2 regions of the Blautia difficilis genome follow, and region 1 is predicted to be linked to the other one. Evidence: riboswitches for the same ligand, from Rfam matches in the RefSeq annotation. Region 1 holds a riboswitch; the other holds the start of a gene.
The links. A riboswitch is a leader RNA that binds a small molecule or an ion and turns the genes downstream of it on or off. The one in region 1 is predicted to bind glycine.

Region 1 (7,474 bases):
GGAGCTTGCTTTCTCCCGGCGGATATGCTGTTCACGAGCCTGGAGAGTAAGGACATAGGCACGTTTTCCGTCCACATCGGTAGTCTGGCCTACGATTCGGCCGGGAAGCTTTCTCATCATGTCTTTGGTAGAAGCCATGAATCCAAGATAAGGTCCGCCAAATCCCATAGGAAGTCCCAGAGGCTGGCCTTCACCAACAGCTACATCAGCACCAAATTCTCCCGGAGTTTCCAGAAGACTAAGAGCAATGGGATTGCAGCTGGCGATCAGCCTGGCACCGGAATTGTGTACAGCATTTGCAATAGAAGCGCCATCTTCGATCAATCCGTGGTAGTTTGGGGTCTGAATGATCAGACAGGCGATGGAGGAAGTATCCATAGCATTCCAACTATCTATATCTGTGAGACCATCTTTTTCAGGAAGAATCACAAGTGGTGCTCCGGAACCAAAGCAGTAGGTACGGATCACAGAGAGTGTTCTGGGGTCCACAGAAGCACTGACACAGATGGTTCCCCGTTTCCGGTCACGACACATGGCAGCAGCCTCTGCGGCAGCAGTTGCACCGTCATAAACAGATGCATTGGAAACGTCCATTCCTGTCAGCTCACAGATCATGGTCTGATATTCAAAGATCGACTGTAGAAGTCCCTGGCTGATCTCTGCCTGATAAGGAGTGTATGCAGTGACAAATTCTTCTTTTGAAGTGACTTGCTTTACAATAGCCGGAATATAGTGGTGATAGGATCCGGCACCTCTGAAAATATGAGGAAAACGGGTGTTTTTCCCGGAGATTTCCTCAATCTTGCGGGCTACTTCCAGTTCGGAAAGTCCGGATGGTAAAGACAGTCCGTCTTTTAAGCGAAGGTCCTCGGGAATATCGGCATACAATTCATCAAAAGAATGCATTCCGATGGATTCCAGCATAGAGAGACGTTCTTCTCTGGTACTTGGTATGTAAGAACCCATGGCAGTTACCTCCTGTAGTTAAAATCTGACAGATCAGCCGTTGCTTTCAGCCTGACAGTGAGCTTCATATTCAGCAGCTCCGATCAGCTCTTCTTCATCAGTGACATCTTTTACTTTGATGAGCCATGCGTCATAAGGTGCTTCGTTGATCAGTTCCGGGTGGTCCAGAAGCTCTTCATTGATCTCGCAGACAGTTCCGGATACAGGGGAGAAAATGTCTGATACAGCTTTGACAGATTCTACATCGCCAAGTGCTTCTCCGGCAGTAACCGTATCATCAACTTCCGGCAGATTAACAAATACCAGGTCGCCAAGCTCACTCTGCGCGAAGTCGGTAAGACCGATCACAGTGATTTCTCCTTCGTTTTTAACCCATTCATGTGATTTGGAATAACGTAATGTTTCTGGATAATTCATAATAGATCCTCCGTAATTTTATTTGAAATTATTTTTTGGTTTTTGAATAGAAGGGAAGAGAGACAACTTCCATCTCTACTTTCCGGCCGCGTACGTCCGCGGTAAGTCTGGTGCCGACTGCGGCATATGTTTTGTCTACCAGTGCCATGGCAATAGGATATCCAAGGTAAGGTGCGTGGGTGCCGGAAGTAGTCATGCCCACCTGGGTATCGCCGGAGAAGACTGGCATGTGTTCTCTTACAATGCCGCGTCCGGTGATTTTCAGCCCTACGCGTATACGTGTGGGTTCGCTTGATTCCAGAGCTTCTTTTCCAATAAACTCTTCTTTGGAAAATTTCACGCAGAAGCCAAGTCCGCTTTCCAGAGGTGTGACTGTCTCATCCATTTCATGTCCATACAGAGGCATGCCGGCTTCCAGTCGAAGTGTGTCTCTGGCTCCCAGTCCACAGCAGATCAGACCTTCGTCTTTTCCTGTTTCCAGCAGAAGCTCCCACATGTTGGCTGCATCTTTGGCATCAAGATAAAGTTCATATCCTGCAGATCCGGTATAGCCGGTTTTGGAGACTATGCAGTGCATACCACCGATAGTGCGATCAAAACAGGCGCTGTAGTATTTTACCGGGAATTCGTCTTCCGGAAGAAGTTTTGCCAGGATCTCATGGGCTTTTGGTCCTTGTACGGCAATCTGGGCAACAGAATCGGAAATGTCTGTGAGTGTGGCTCCTTCCACATCCTGCTCATGGGTTTTCATCCATGCAAAATCTTTATCCCTGTTGGCTGCGTTCACTACGATAAAATAATGCTCATCCCGGACCTTATAAACGATCAGGTCATCTACGCAGCAGCCGTTTTCATAGCACATGAGGCTGTATCTTGCCTGACCGTCATACATATTTGTGAAATCATTGGTCAGCAGATGGTTGAGCAGCTTCAATGCTCCGGGGCCTTCGCAAAGAATTTCTCCCATATGGGATACATCAAAGAGACCACAGGCTTCCCGGACTGCCATATGTTCGGCAATCACGCCAGTCTGGTACTGGACGGGAAGAAGATATCCTGCAAAAGGAACAATCTTGCCTCCGTGTGCCTGATGGGTGGCATAGAGCGGTGTTGTTTTTTCCATAGGTGATTCCTCCTTATCATATACATAAAAAAGCGCAGAACAAATAAATACTTGTTCTGCGCTCTGTCATCTTAACCTGAAAGATTACCCGAAATTTTGTGATCGGTTGCTTCTTCGGTGCAACTTTATGTTGCTTTCCAGAGGTTCGTCGGAAACTGGTCCATTTGCCTGAGAGTTCTTCATCCCCTTCGGCGCGCATTTTGCGTCTCTCCCAGTTTCGTCATTCGATATCTTGAATTGCCTTCATGCTAACATAAAATACCAAAAACGTCAACAGAAAATATAGACTTTTATTAAAAAATTACTAAAAATTTGAAACATATTTTCTTTATATTGGACAAAATTAATAGTATAATGTTATAAAAAAGAATAAATTTTGACATGTGCGTTATTCTGGATTTGTTAGAAATTATCTTATATAATACAATCATTATAAAGGAGACCATGAAAGGGAGGAAAAAGAATGGCTAAATATGTAATGGCTCTGGATGCAGGAACAACAAGTAACAGATGCATCCTGTTTAATGAAAAGGGAGAATTGTGCAGCGTTGCACAGAGGGAATTCACACAGTATTTTCCAAAACCAGGATGGGTTGAACATGATGCTGATGAGATTTGGGCAAGTATGCTTGGTGTAGCTGTTGAAGCAATGAATATGATCGGGGCAACCGCTGAAGATATTGCAGCAATCGGTATTACGAATCAGAGAGAAACTACGATTGTATGGGATAAAGAGACTGGCGAACCAATTTATCATGCCATCGTGTGGCAGTGCCGCAGAACTTCTGAATATTGTGACAGCCTGAAGGAAAAAGGACTCATTGATAAATTCAGAGAAAAAACAGGTCTTGTTATTGATGCCTACTTCTCAGGAACAAAGGTAAAATGGCTCCTGGACAATGTGCCGGGTGCGAGAGAACGGGCGCAGAGAGGGGAATTACTATTTGGTACAGTTGAGACCTGGCTGATCTGGAAACTGACAAAAGGTGCAGTTCATGTAACAGATTATTCTAATGCTTCCCGCACGATGCTGTTCAACATCAACACACTGGAATGGGATGAGGAGATCCTTGCAGAGCTGGATATCCCCAAATGTATGCTGCCTGAACCAAAACCTTCAAGCTGTGTATACGGAGAGGCAGATATATCTTACCTTGGCGGACCTATCCCAATTGCAGGTGCTGCCGGAGATCAGCAGGCTGCTTTATTCGGACAGACCTGTTTCAATGCAGGAGAAGCAAAAAATACATATGGAACAGGCTGTTTTCTTCTTATGAATACCGGTGAGAAACCAATCTTTTCAAAAAATGGTCTGGTAACAACCATTGCGTGGGGACTGGACGGAAAAGTAAATTATGCGCTGGAAGGCTCCATCTTTGTAGCAGGTGCTGCGATCCAGTGGCTGAGAGATGAACTTCGTATTATTGAGTCCGCAGCAGATTCAGAATACATGGCAAAGAAAGTAAAAGATACAAACGGATGTTATGTGGTACCTGCATTTACCGGACTTGGCGCACCGCACTGGGATCAGTATGCAAGAGGAACTATTGTAGGAATCACACGTGGAGTTAACAAATATCATATTATCCGTGCAACCCTGGAATCTCTTGCTTATCAGGTAAATGATGTACTGGAAGCAATGAAAGCAGACTCAGGGATTGATCTGGCAGCACTTAAGGTTGATGGAGGAGCAAGCGCAAATGATTTCCTGATGCAGACACAGTCTGATATTATCAATGCACCGGTTAACCGTCCTCAATGTGTGGAGACAACAGCAATGGGTGCTGCTTATCTTGCAGGTCTGGCAGTGGGATACTGGACAAGTAAAGAAGATGTTGTTAAAAACTGGGCAATTGATCAAACGTTTGAGCCGAAGATTTCTGATGAAGAAAGAGAAAAACGTATCAAGGGCTGGAACAAGGCTGTCAAATACGCTTATGGATGGGCAAAAGAGGATTAGTGATTAAGGAGTGATCTGGGAATGTATGATGTAATAATTATCGGAGCCGGAGTTTCAGGTGCGGCAACAGCAAGAGAGCTATCACGATACAAAATAAAAGCCTGTGTAATTGAAAAAGAAGAGGATGTATGTTGCGGCACTTCCAAGGCAAACAGTGCTCTTGTCCATGCCGGCTATGATGCTGCTGAAGGATCACTGAAGGCAAAACTGAATGTCAGGGGAAATCAGATGATGGAACAGCTTTCCCGGGATCTGGATTTTCCGTTTAAGAAAAATGGTTCTCTGGTTGTATGTCTGCATGAAGAAGATATGCCAAATCTTCAGGCACTGTATAACAGAGGCATTGCAAATGGAGTTAAGGAGTTAAGGATTCTTAACCGTGAGGAACTGAAGGAAATGGAGCCGAATATTTCCGATCAGGCTTACGCTGCGCTTTATGCACCTACAGCCGGTATTGTATGTCCTTTTGGTATGAATATGGCAATGGCAGAGAATGCAAATGCCAATGGTGTGGAATTTAAATTTGATACAGAAGTTACGGATCTTAAACCAATAGATAAGGGCTGGGAGGTTCATACAGATCATGGAGTTTTCCAGACAAGATACGTGGTAAATGCAGCCGGTGTTTATGCAGACAGATTCCATAATATGGTAAGTGAGGAGAAGATCCATATCACACCCCGGCGTGGAGATTACTGTCTGCTTGATAAGAGCGCAGGAAACCATGTAAGTAAAACTATCTTCGCACTTCCGGGAAAATACGGAAAAGGTATTCTGGTGGCACCCACAGTCCACGGAAATCTGCTCCTTGGTCCAACCGCAATTGATATTGATGATAAAGAGGGAACCAACACCACCAGAGAAGGTCTGGACCAGGTGATCGCTAAAGCAGAAATGAATGTAAAAAATATTCCGCTCCGTCAGGTTATCACTTCATTTGCCGGACTTCGTGCACATGAGGACGGAAATGAGTTTCTGATTGGTGAAGTGGAAGATGCAAAAGGTTTCATCGACTGTGCAGGTATCGAATCACCGGGACTTACCAGTGCACCGGCCATCGGGGAAATGATTGCACAGATCCTGAAGGAAAAAATGAACCTGGAAGAAAAGGAAGATTTCATCGCAACAAGAAAAAGGATTCTTGATCCCAATACCCTTAGCAAGGAAGAAAGAATCGCACTGATCAGAGAAAAACCAGAGTATGGAAATATTATCTGCCGTTGCGAGATGGTAACAGAAGGTGAGATCATGGATGCCATTAACAGACCTCTGGGAGCAAAATCACTGGATGGAGTAAAACGCAGAACAAGAGCCGGTATGGGACGCTGCCAGGATGGCTTCTGTTCCCCGAGAACAATGGAGATCCTGGCAAGAGAACGACATGTGAGCATGTTTGATATTACGAAATCCGGTGGAAATTCCAGAATTGTCACAGATAATAATAAGGATTCGTTATAAAAGGGAGGCATTGAATCATGAAAGCTTATGATATTGTTATCATCGGAGGAGGACCGGCAGGACTTGCAGCTGCGATCTCTGCGAAGAAAAGCGGCGTTGACAGTATCCTGATCCTTGAAAGAGACCGGGAGCTTGGCGGGATTCTGAATCAGTGTATCCATAATGGATTCGGACTTCATACATTCAAAGAAGAACTGACCGGACCGGAATATGCAGAACGTTTTATTGGACAGGTGAAAGAACTGGACATTGAATATAAATTAAACACAATGGTCATGGATATCAGCTCTCAGAAGATAGTCACTGCAATGAACCGTGAAGAAGGACTTTTTGAGATCCAGGCAAAAGCAGTTGTTCTGGCAATGGGATGCCGCGAACGTTCCAGAGGAGCACTGAATATCCCGGGCTATCGCCCTGCAGGTATTTTCTCAGCAGGTACAGCACAGAGACTGGTAAATATTGAAGGCTATATGCCGGGAAGAGAAGTTGTGATCCTTGGTTCCGGAGATATTGGTCTGATCATGGCAAGACGAATGACACTGGAAGGTGCAAAGGTTAAAGTAGTTGCAGAATTGATGCCTTATTCCGGCGGACTGAAACGAAATATTGTTCAGTGCCTGTATGATTACGGAATCCCGCTGAAGCTCAACCATACAGTTGTTGATATTAAGGGAAAAGAACGGCTGGAAGGTGTTACACTGGCACAGGTAGACGATCACGGAAAGCCAATCCCCGGAACTGAGGAAGAATACAACTGTGATACTCTTCTCCTTTCCGTAGGTTTAATTCCGGAAAATGAGCTCTCAAGAGGTATGGGTGTGGATATGAATCCTGTAACATCAGGACCTAAAGTAAACGAAAGCCTTGAGACAAATATTGAAGGTGTATTTGCATGTGGAAATGTATTGCACGTACATGACCTGGTTGACTTTGTATCTGAAGAAGCCGGAACTGCCGGAAGAAATGCTGCTGAATATGTGAAACTGGGAAATGAAAGAAGCTCAGAGGGAAAAGAGATCAGGATAAATCCGGTTGAAGGTGTCAGATACACAGTTCCGGGAACCATCCATACAGACCGTATGGATGAGAATCTGACCGTGCGCTTCCGTGTGGGCGGTGTTTATACAAACTGCTACATCAGTGCATATTTTGATGAAGAAAGAGTGATCCACAAAAAACGTCCGGTTGTTGCACCAGGAGAAATGGAAGAGATTAAGCTGACAAAAGAGCAGCTTCTGAAATATCCTGATCTTCAGACCATCACAGTTAAGATTGAGGAGGCGTAAACTATGGAAGAGAGAAAACTGACATGTATCGGCTGTCCCATGGGCTGTCCTCTTACTGTTGTGATGAATGGCAAAGAGGTGGTAAGTGTCACTGGAAATACCTGTAAGCGCGGTGATGTATATGCCAGAAAAGAAGTGACTGACCCTACAAGGATCGTGACCTCTACTGTACGTGTATCAGGGGGCAGCATTCCTATGGTATCAGTAAAAACAAAAGAGGATATTCCTAAAGATAAGATCTTTGAATGTGTAAGAGCCCTGAAA
Region 2 (7,474 bases), on a different contig from region 1:
TTGTAGCAGAGAGCGTATGGCTGTACAGTTAAAAGGGCTGGCCAAGGCTTATGCACAGTACAAAGGCACAGAGTTTGATGCCGGAAAATTCCGGGCTGCTTTCCATGCACAGGAGAAAGTCACAAAGCCTCATATTGCAGTGCTTGGGGCCAGAATGGGGCAGGAGCTGTTTGAAATGACCAGTAAAGCTATGCCCCTTCCCGTAGAGAATGATACCTGTGTGCATAACCGCTCTGTGGGAAATATACTTCCACCGGAGGGTGCTTCTTTTGATGAACTGATGGACTGGTATGCATGTGAGATCCTGGGGCAGATTCCATGTATGCGTATGATGGACCCCACAGGCCGTAAGAAGCTTTATAATGATCCGTCTGTTGCAGGAATTATTTATCATACAGTGAAGTTCTGTGATTTTTACAGCTTCGAATATGCTGAGATTAAGAACCATACAGATGTACCTCTTTTAAAGATTGAATCAGATTATACTATTCAGAGCAGTGGTCAGCTTCTTACCAGGCTGGAAGCTTTTGCAGAGAGTATTCAGCCTGAAACACTGGAGCAGACCATAGAGGTCGACACAAAAGGAGAGAGAAAAATGGGAAAAGGCTATTTCGCAGGGATTGACAGTGGTTCTACCAGTACAGATGTGGTGATTTTAAATAAAAATCATGAGATTGTAACCAGTATTATCCTGCCTACAGGAGCAGGGGCTGCCATCGGAGCAGACCGTGCCCTGGCAGAAGCATTGAAGGAGGCCGGATTGCAGAGAGAAGATATTGATGCGCTGGTTACTACCGGATACGGACGTACAGCTATTAAAAATGGTGATAAGAGTATCACAGAGATCACCTGTCATGCAAGAGGTGCGCATTTCCTGAATCCGGAAGTCCGTACTGTTATTGATATTGGCGGACAGGACAGCAAGGTGATCCGACTGGATGAGAACGGTGCAGTTGCAAACTTTGTTATGAATGACAAATGTGCGGCAGGAACCGGACGATTTCTGGAAATGATGGCACGTACCATGGAAATGAATCTGGATCAGATGAGCGAATGTGGGCTGGAATTCAAAGAAGATATTACAATTTCCAGTATGTGTACAGTATTTGCAGAATCAGAAGTTGTTTCCCTGATCGCCCAGAACAAAGCAACAGATGACATTGTCCATGGTCTGAATAAGGCGGTTGCTGTAAAAACCGCAGCTCTTACCAGACGTGTGGGCGGTGAGGAGAAATATATGATGACCGGTGGTGTTTCTAAGAATAAGGGCCTGGTAAAGACACTGGAAGAGAAGCTTGGAACAAAGCTGGTGATCAGTGACAAGGCACAGCTATGCGGTGCACTTGGCGCAGCACTGTTTGCGGCTGATATGGCTGATGTATAAAAATTATTTAAATATCCAGGGATTTTACAAGGTGGAAATCTCTGGAATTTTTGTTACTGTTCACTCCGTTCTCAGTAACACGCTTCGCGATGCACAGAATTTATGCTATTCGCATAAATTCGCGCGGTATGTCTCGGGATTTTGGCATTTTCATGCCAAAACACCTCGCGGGATAGTGACGTGTGAACAGTAACGAATTTTTATACTTTTTTTATAAAAGTTTAATTTTCTATTGACGAGTTCAAATTTAAGAGCTATAGTATACCACAGTAACAGCAAATTAACGAGGTGAAGTTTGCAGGAAAGAGGAAGCCACACAAAAGGCTATACCCGCCGAAGGAGTAAAACTCTCAGGTTCCCTGGATGCAGGGAAAAACTGCAAATGGATCGTTTCTCTGGAGACACCCGTTAGATCGGGGGCCGAAGGTGCAAATAACATGGAATGTGGATAACTTCCCACAACTGGTTATCTGATCCGTGTTTTGAATCTCTCAGGCAAAAGGACAGAGGATGCTTTATCATCCCTGCTGATTCATTTTAAATATATGAACAGTATTTTCTGAACTTCTGATTTTTGAAACGGTCTGTTATTACTTTGTTTCCCAGCTGTACAATATATTACACTTTTTAAAAGAAAAAGGAGATTTATTATTATGTGGGAAGCGATCAATTCTTTTTTGACAACAGTAGACGATCTGGTCTGGGGCGTGCCCCTTATGGTCCTGATCATGGCAGGTGGTATCCTGTTAACTGCCAGACTCGGACTTCTTCAGATACGAAGACTCCCCCTTGCATTAAAATGGATGTTTAAAAACGAAGAAGAAGGCGATGGTGAGATTTCCAGCTTCGCAGCTTTATGTACAGCACTGAGCGCTACAATCGGAACCGGCAATATCGTCGGTGTTGCAACTGCTGTCTGCGCCGGTGGTCCCGGAGCTTTATTCTGGATGATTCTTGCAGCATTCTTCGGAATGGCAACAAAATTCTCCGAAGGTCTTCTTGCAGTAAAATACCGTGTGGTAGCAGAAGACGGTCACAGCCTTGGCGGTCCTTTCTATTATATTGAGAAAGGAATGGGAACAAAATGGAAATGGCTTGCAAAGATCTTTGCATTCTTTGGTGTATGTGTAGGTCTTTTCGGAATCGGTACATTCAGCCAGGTAAATGGTATTTCCAGTGCAGTTCAGAACTTCTTTGATCCGAACAAATCAAACTGCGTAAATATTCCGTTCCTTGGAGAGTATTCCTGGGCAGTTGTAATTTCTTCCCTGATTCTTGCAGCCTGTGTTGCAGCAATCCTCATCGGAGGTCTGAAACGAATTGCAACAGTCAGCCAGATTATTGTACCGTTTATGGCGGTGATTTATCTGATCTTCAGTGTTGCGCTGATTCTTTTAAACATTACAGAGATTCCGGCAGCAATCGTTACAGTTGTGAAGGGAGCCTTTAATCCGTCAGCAGTGACAGGCGGTGTGGTAGGAACAATGATCGTATCCATGCAGAAAGGTGTGGCTCGTGGTATCTTCTCAAACGAAGCAGGTCTTGGTAGCGCACCTATTGCAGCAGCAGCAGCTCAGACAAAAGAGCCTGTACGTCAGGGCCTTGTAAGTATGACTGGTACATTTATTGATACGATCGTGATCTGTACAATGACAGGTCTTTCCATCGTACTGACAGGTGCATGGCAGGTAGAAGGTCTGGAAGGTGTTCAGGTAACTACTTATGCATTCCAGCACGGACTTCCGATCCCTGGACAGATTTCAGCATTTGTATTAATGATCTGTCTGGTATTCTTTGCATTTACTACGATTCTTGGATGGGATTATTACAGTGAAAGATGTCTGGAATATCTGACAAACGGACATAAGAAAACAATCCTTACATACCGTTGGCTTTACATTCTGGCAGTGTTTATTGGACCGTATATGACAGTAAGTGCTGTATGGACGATCGCAGATATCTTCAACGGACTGATGGCGATTCCGAATATGATCGCATTGTTCGCATTAAGCGGAGTGATTGTAAAAGAAACAAAAACATTTTTTGCAGCAGAAAAGCATAAAATGTAAGAAATCAAAAGTAATAAAAGAACAGAAAACAGTAAATCCTCTGATTATGGAATTTATAGCAATCCTGATCAGAGGATTTTTTTGCTTGCGTTTGCTTGATTATGACTTTATTTTGTGCAAAGTTAACCAAAATCAGTCATTATTTTTATGAATTAGTTTGATTGATTTTGAACGAATATGACATTATACTAAGACTGTAAACAAAAAACAGTCACAAACACGCAGAAAAGACATGACAATATGTACTCTTGGAATCTTTTTGGGCAAGTGCAATAAAGAGTTCGAAAGTATATCAATATAAAACGGGAGGGAAAGAAGAGATGATTTACACAGTAACTTTTAATCCATCTCTGGACTACATCGTTTCAGTAGATGATTTTAAACTGGGACTGACAAACAGAACAAGTTCAGAACTGATGCTTCCGGGGGGAAAGGGAATTAATGTTTCCACAGTCCTTATGAATCTTGGGATTGAGAACACTGCACTTGGATTTACCGCAGGGTTTGTAGGGGAAGAAATTATCCGCAGATTACATGAGATGGGAGTGAAATCTGAGTTCATTCAGATTAGTGAAGGGGTTTCAAGAATCAATCTGAAACTGAAATCTATTGACGGAACCGAGATCAATGGTGCAGGACCGATGATCAGCAAGGATAAAGTAGAGGAACTGATGAAGAAGCTGGAAGAACTTGGAGAAGGAGATGTACTTTTCCTGGCAGGCAGCATTCCATCTTCTATGCCGGATGACATGTATGAACAGATCATGGCAAGGCTGGATGGAAAAGGTGTGATGATCGTAGTTGATGCAACAAAGGATCTTCTGGTCAATGTTCTGAAATATCATCCATTCCTTGTAAAGCCAAACAATCATGAACTGGGCGAGATCTTCGGTGTAGAATTAAAAACAAGAAAAGATGTAATTCCTTATGGAAAGAAACTTCAGGAAAAAGGTGCAGGAAATGTTCTGATCTCCATGGCTGGCGAAGGTGCGGTTCTGGTAGCAGAGGATGGACAGGTATTTGAGGAACCTGCACCAAAAGGCAGACTGGTAAATGGTGTGGGTGCAGGAGATTCCATGGTAGCAGGATTTGTTGCAGGCTGGATGGAGAAGAAGGATTATGAACATGCATTCCACATGGGAATTGCAGCAGGAAGTGCAAGTGCATTTTCTGAAAATCTTGCAACAAAGGAAGAAATAGAAGCGGTTTATGGTCAGATAACCGGAAAATAATAAAGGGGGAAGAAAAGATGAGAATAACAGATCTGCCTGATGGACGAAATGTATTAATGGGAACAGAGTGAACAGTAACCCAATTATGGGTGGCATTAATACAGGTCTGAACAATGCCTTGACAGGAATGGGAAGTTCTAGTAAAGTAATTTTAAGCATAGTGCTTGGTGGAATGATGGCTATTGATATGGGCGGACCATTCAACAAAGCAGCATAAGCAGCGAAATAAAAAGCAATAATGAAAAAATTAAAATAAAAAACATGGAGGATATCAAAATGAAAGAATTTAAGTATGTGGTTACAGACAATGAAGGAATCCACGCACGTCCTGCAGGAGAGCTTGTAAAACTGGTAAAAGGTTTTGAGTCAACGATCTCCATCGAAAAAGAGGGTAAAAAAGTAGACTGCAGAAAACTTCTTGCACTGATGGGACTTGGCGTTAAGAAAGGCCATGAAGTAACATTCACGATCGAAGGTGCTGATGAAGAAGCAGCATACGAAGCAGTAAGCAAATTCATGCAGGAGAACCTGTAATTCATAGAATTAAATATAAGAAACTGACAGACAGGAGATGATGCATTCATCTCCTGTTTCTGTTATAATGAGATATCAGGGTCAAAAGGTCAGAAAGTCGTTCGTGCTTGCACGATAAGACTTTTGAACTTGGGACCCGCCAAACATGAGGAAGTAGCGATTTACGAAGTAAATCTGCGGATTCCGAATGTTTGCAGAATTGGGGGAGCTGCGAAGCAGCGGAGCAATTCGTAGATATCGGAGAAAATAATCAGAAGTACATAATCAAAGTAAATATATAATGGAGGCAGAAGTATATGCTTACAGAACAGAGATTTGATATTATTCTGAAGCTTCTGGAAGAAAAAAAGAGTGTTACAGTAACAGAACTGAGAGAACTTCTGGATGCATCAGAATCCACAGTACGCAGAGACATCACTGCACTGGACAAAGCAGGAAAACTTACCAAGGTTTTCGGCGGTGCAGTAGCATTAAATCATAAAGTAACTGCCTATGAACCGACTGTAGCGCAGAAATCAGAATTGAATAAAGAAGAAAAGAAAAAAATCGCAAAATATGCAGCCAGTCTGATCACACCGGATGATTTCGTTTACCTGGATGCAGGAACCACCACTGGCTTGATGCTGGAATATCTGGCAGGTGTAAGAGCGGCCTTTGTCACCAATGCAGTATCTCACGCCCAGACTCTGGCAAAGATGGGAATCCGGGTTTATTTGATCGGGGGAGAACTGAAGAGTTCTACCGAGGCAGTTGTAGGCAGCCAGGCAATGCAGATGATTCAGATGTATCATTTTACAAAGGGATTTTTCGGAACAAATGGAATCACCAGAAGAGAAGGCTTTACCACACCGGATACCAGTGAAGCAATCGTCAAGAGTACTGCAATGAAGCAGTGCAAAGATGTATATATTCTGACAGATAAGTCAAAGTTTGGAGAAGTAAGTTCTGTCACATTCGGCGGGTTTACAGATGGTAAAATTCTTACAGAAGAAATTCCGGAGGAGTATCAGGATAGCAAAAATATTCTGGAAGTGAAATAAATAATTGATCAGAATGCAGCCGGCAGATAGAGCAGGCAGGAATGATATTTAGATTGGAGAGATGTGGGATGAAGTTTGGGCATATTGGGGACCTGCATATTGGGAAAAGGGTGCATGATTTTTCCATGCTGGAGGATCAGAGGTATATTCTGGATCAGATGATGAAAATCTTTGCGGAACAGAAAGTAGATGGAGTTCTGGTCGCAGGGGATGTTTATGACAAGACAGTGCCCTCAGCAGAGGCAGTGCAGCTGTTTGATGAATTTATTACAGGATTGGCTAAAGCTGAGATCCCGGTGTACATGATTAGTGGAAATCATGATTCAGCAGAGAGGCTTTCCTTTGGGGCAAAGCTGTTTGAAAGCAGTGATATTTATATTTCTCAGGTTTATGATGGAGTGATGAAAAGGATTGTGTTAAAAGATCAGTATGGACCAATATCTGTATATCTTCTGCCCTTTCTGAAACCTGCGGCAGTGCGCCATGCTTTACAGAGGGATGACATTAATACTTATGAAGAGGGTGTCATGGCTGCTCTGCAGGAGTGTGAGATCGATACGACACAGAGAAATGTGCTGGTGGCACATCAGTTTGTGACCGGAGCAGACAGAAGTGACTCAGAAGAAACATGGGTTGGCGGTCTTGACAATGTCAGTGCGGAAGTATTTAAGGACTTTGACTATGTGGCACTGGGACACATCCACAGACCTCAGAAGATGGGGAGAGAGACCTTGCGTTACAGTGGGACGCCGCTTAAGTATTCTTTTTCGGAAGCAGATCATAAAAAGTCAGTAACAATTGTGGAGCTTCTGGAGAAAGGAAATGTGACGGTCAGTACAGTACCTTTGATTCCCAGACGGGATATGCGTAAGCTGAGGGGAACTTATATGGATGTGACAGCGAAGGATCATTATACTGCTGAAAATAAGATGGATTATCTTCAGATTACTCTGACGGATGAGGAAGATGTGCCGGGGGCGCTCCAGAAGCTGCGTACTGTTTATCCCCATCTGATGCGTCTGGAATATGATAATAAACGAACACGTGAGAATCGGGAAGTTCAGGCAGTGGAGGCTCAGGAACAGAAGTCAGAGCTGGAACTATTTGAGGAGTTTTATGAACTGTTAAATAATGAACCTATGAAAGAAGAGCAGACAGAGTTTGTGGAGAAACTGATCCAGAATCTGAAGGAGGTGCGCGTATGAAACCATTAAA

Region 2: another riboswitch for glycine. It lies ahead of H8Z82_RS04925 (alanine/glycine:cation symporter family protein); the one in region 1 lies ahead of gcvT (glycine cleavage system aminomethyltransferase GcvT).

The regions. Positions count from the first base shown of each region.
Region 1 covers NZ_JACOQG010000004.1:110,198-117,671, reverse strand. The annotation lists gene gcvPA (aminomethyl-transferring glycine dehydrogenase subunit GcvPA) at 1-966, opposite strand, end outside; gene gcvH (glycine cleavage system protein GcvH) at 1,000-1,383, opposite strand; gene gcvT (glycine cleavage system aminomethyltransferase GcvT) at 1,412-2,506, opposite strand; glycine riboswitch at 2,653-2,730, opposite strand; gene glpK (glycerol kinase GlpK) at 2,970-4,466, shown strand; gene H8Z82_RS04355 (NAD(P)/FAD-dependent oxidoreductase) at 4,488-5,924, shown strand; gene H8Z82_RS04350 (NAD(P)/FAD-dependent oxidoreductase) at 5,942-7,210, shown strand; gene H8Z82_RS04345 (DUF1667 domain-containing protein) at 7,214-7,474, shown strand, end outside.
Region 2 covers NZ_JACOQG010000005.1:66,347-73,820, forward strand. The annotation lists gene H8Z82_RS04920 (acyl-CoA dehydratase activase) at 1-1,384, shown strand, start outside; glycine riboswitch at 1,770-1,901, shown strand; gene H8Z82_RS04925 (alanine/glycine:cation symporter family protein) at 2,038-3,453, shown strand; gene pfkB (1-phosphofructokinase) at 3,774-4,685, shown strand; gene H8Z82_RS17545 (hypothetical protein) at 4,771-4,902, shown strand; gene H8Z82_RS04940 (HPr family phosphocarrier protein) at 4,962-5,219, shown strand; gene H8Z82_RS04945 (DeoR/GlpR family DNA-binding transcription regulator) at 5,516-6,259, shown strand; gene H8Z82_RS04950 (exonuclease SbcCD subunit D) at 6,301-7,464, shown strand; gene H8Z82_RS04955 (SbcC/MukB-like Walker B domain-containing protein) at 7,461-7,474, shown strand, end outside.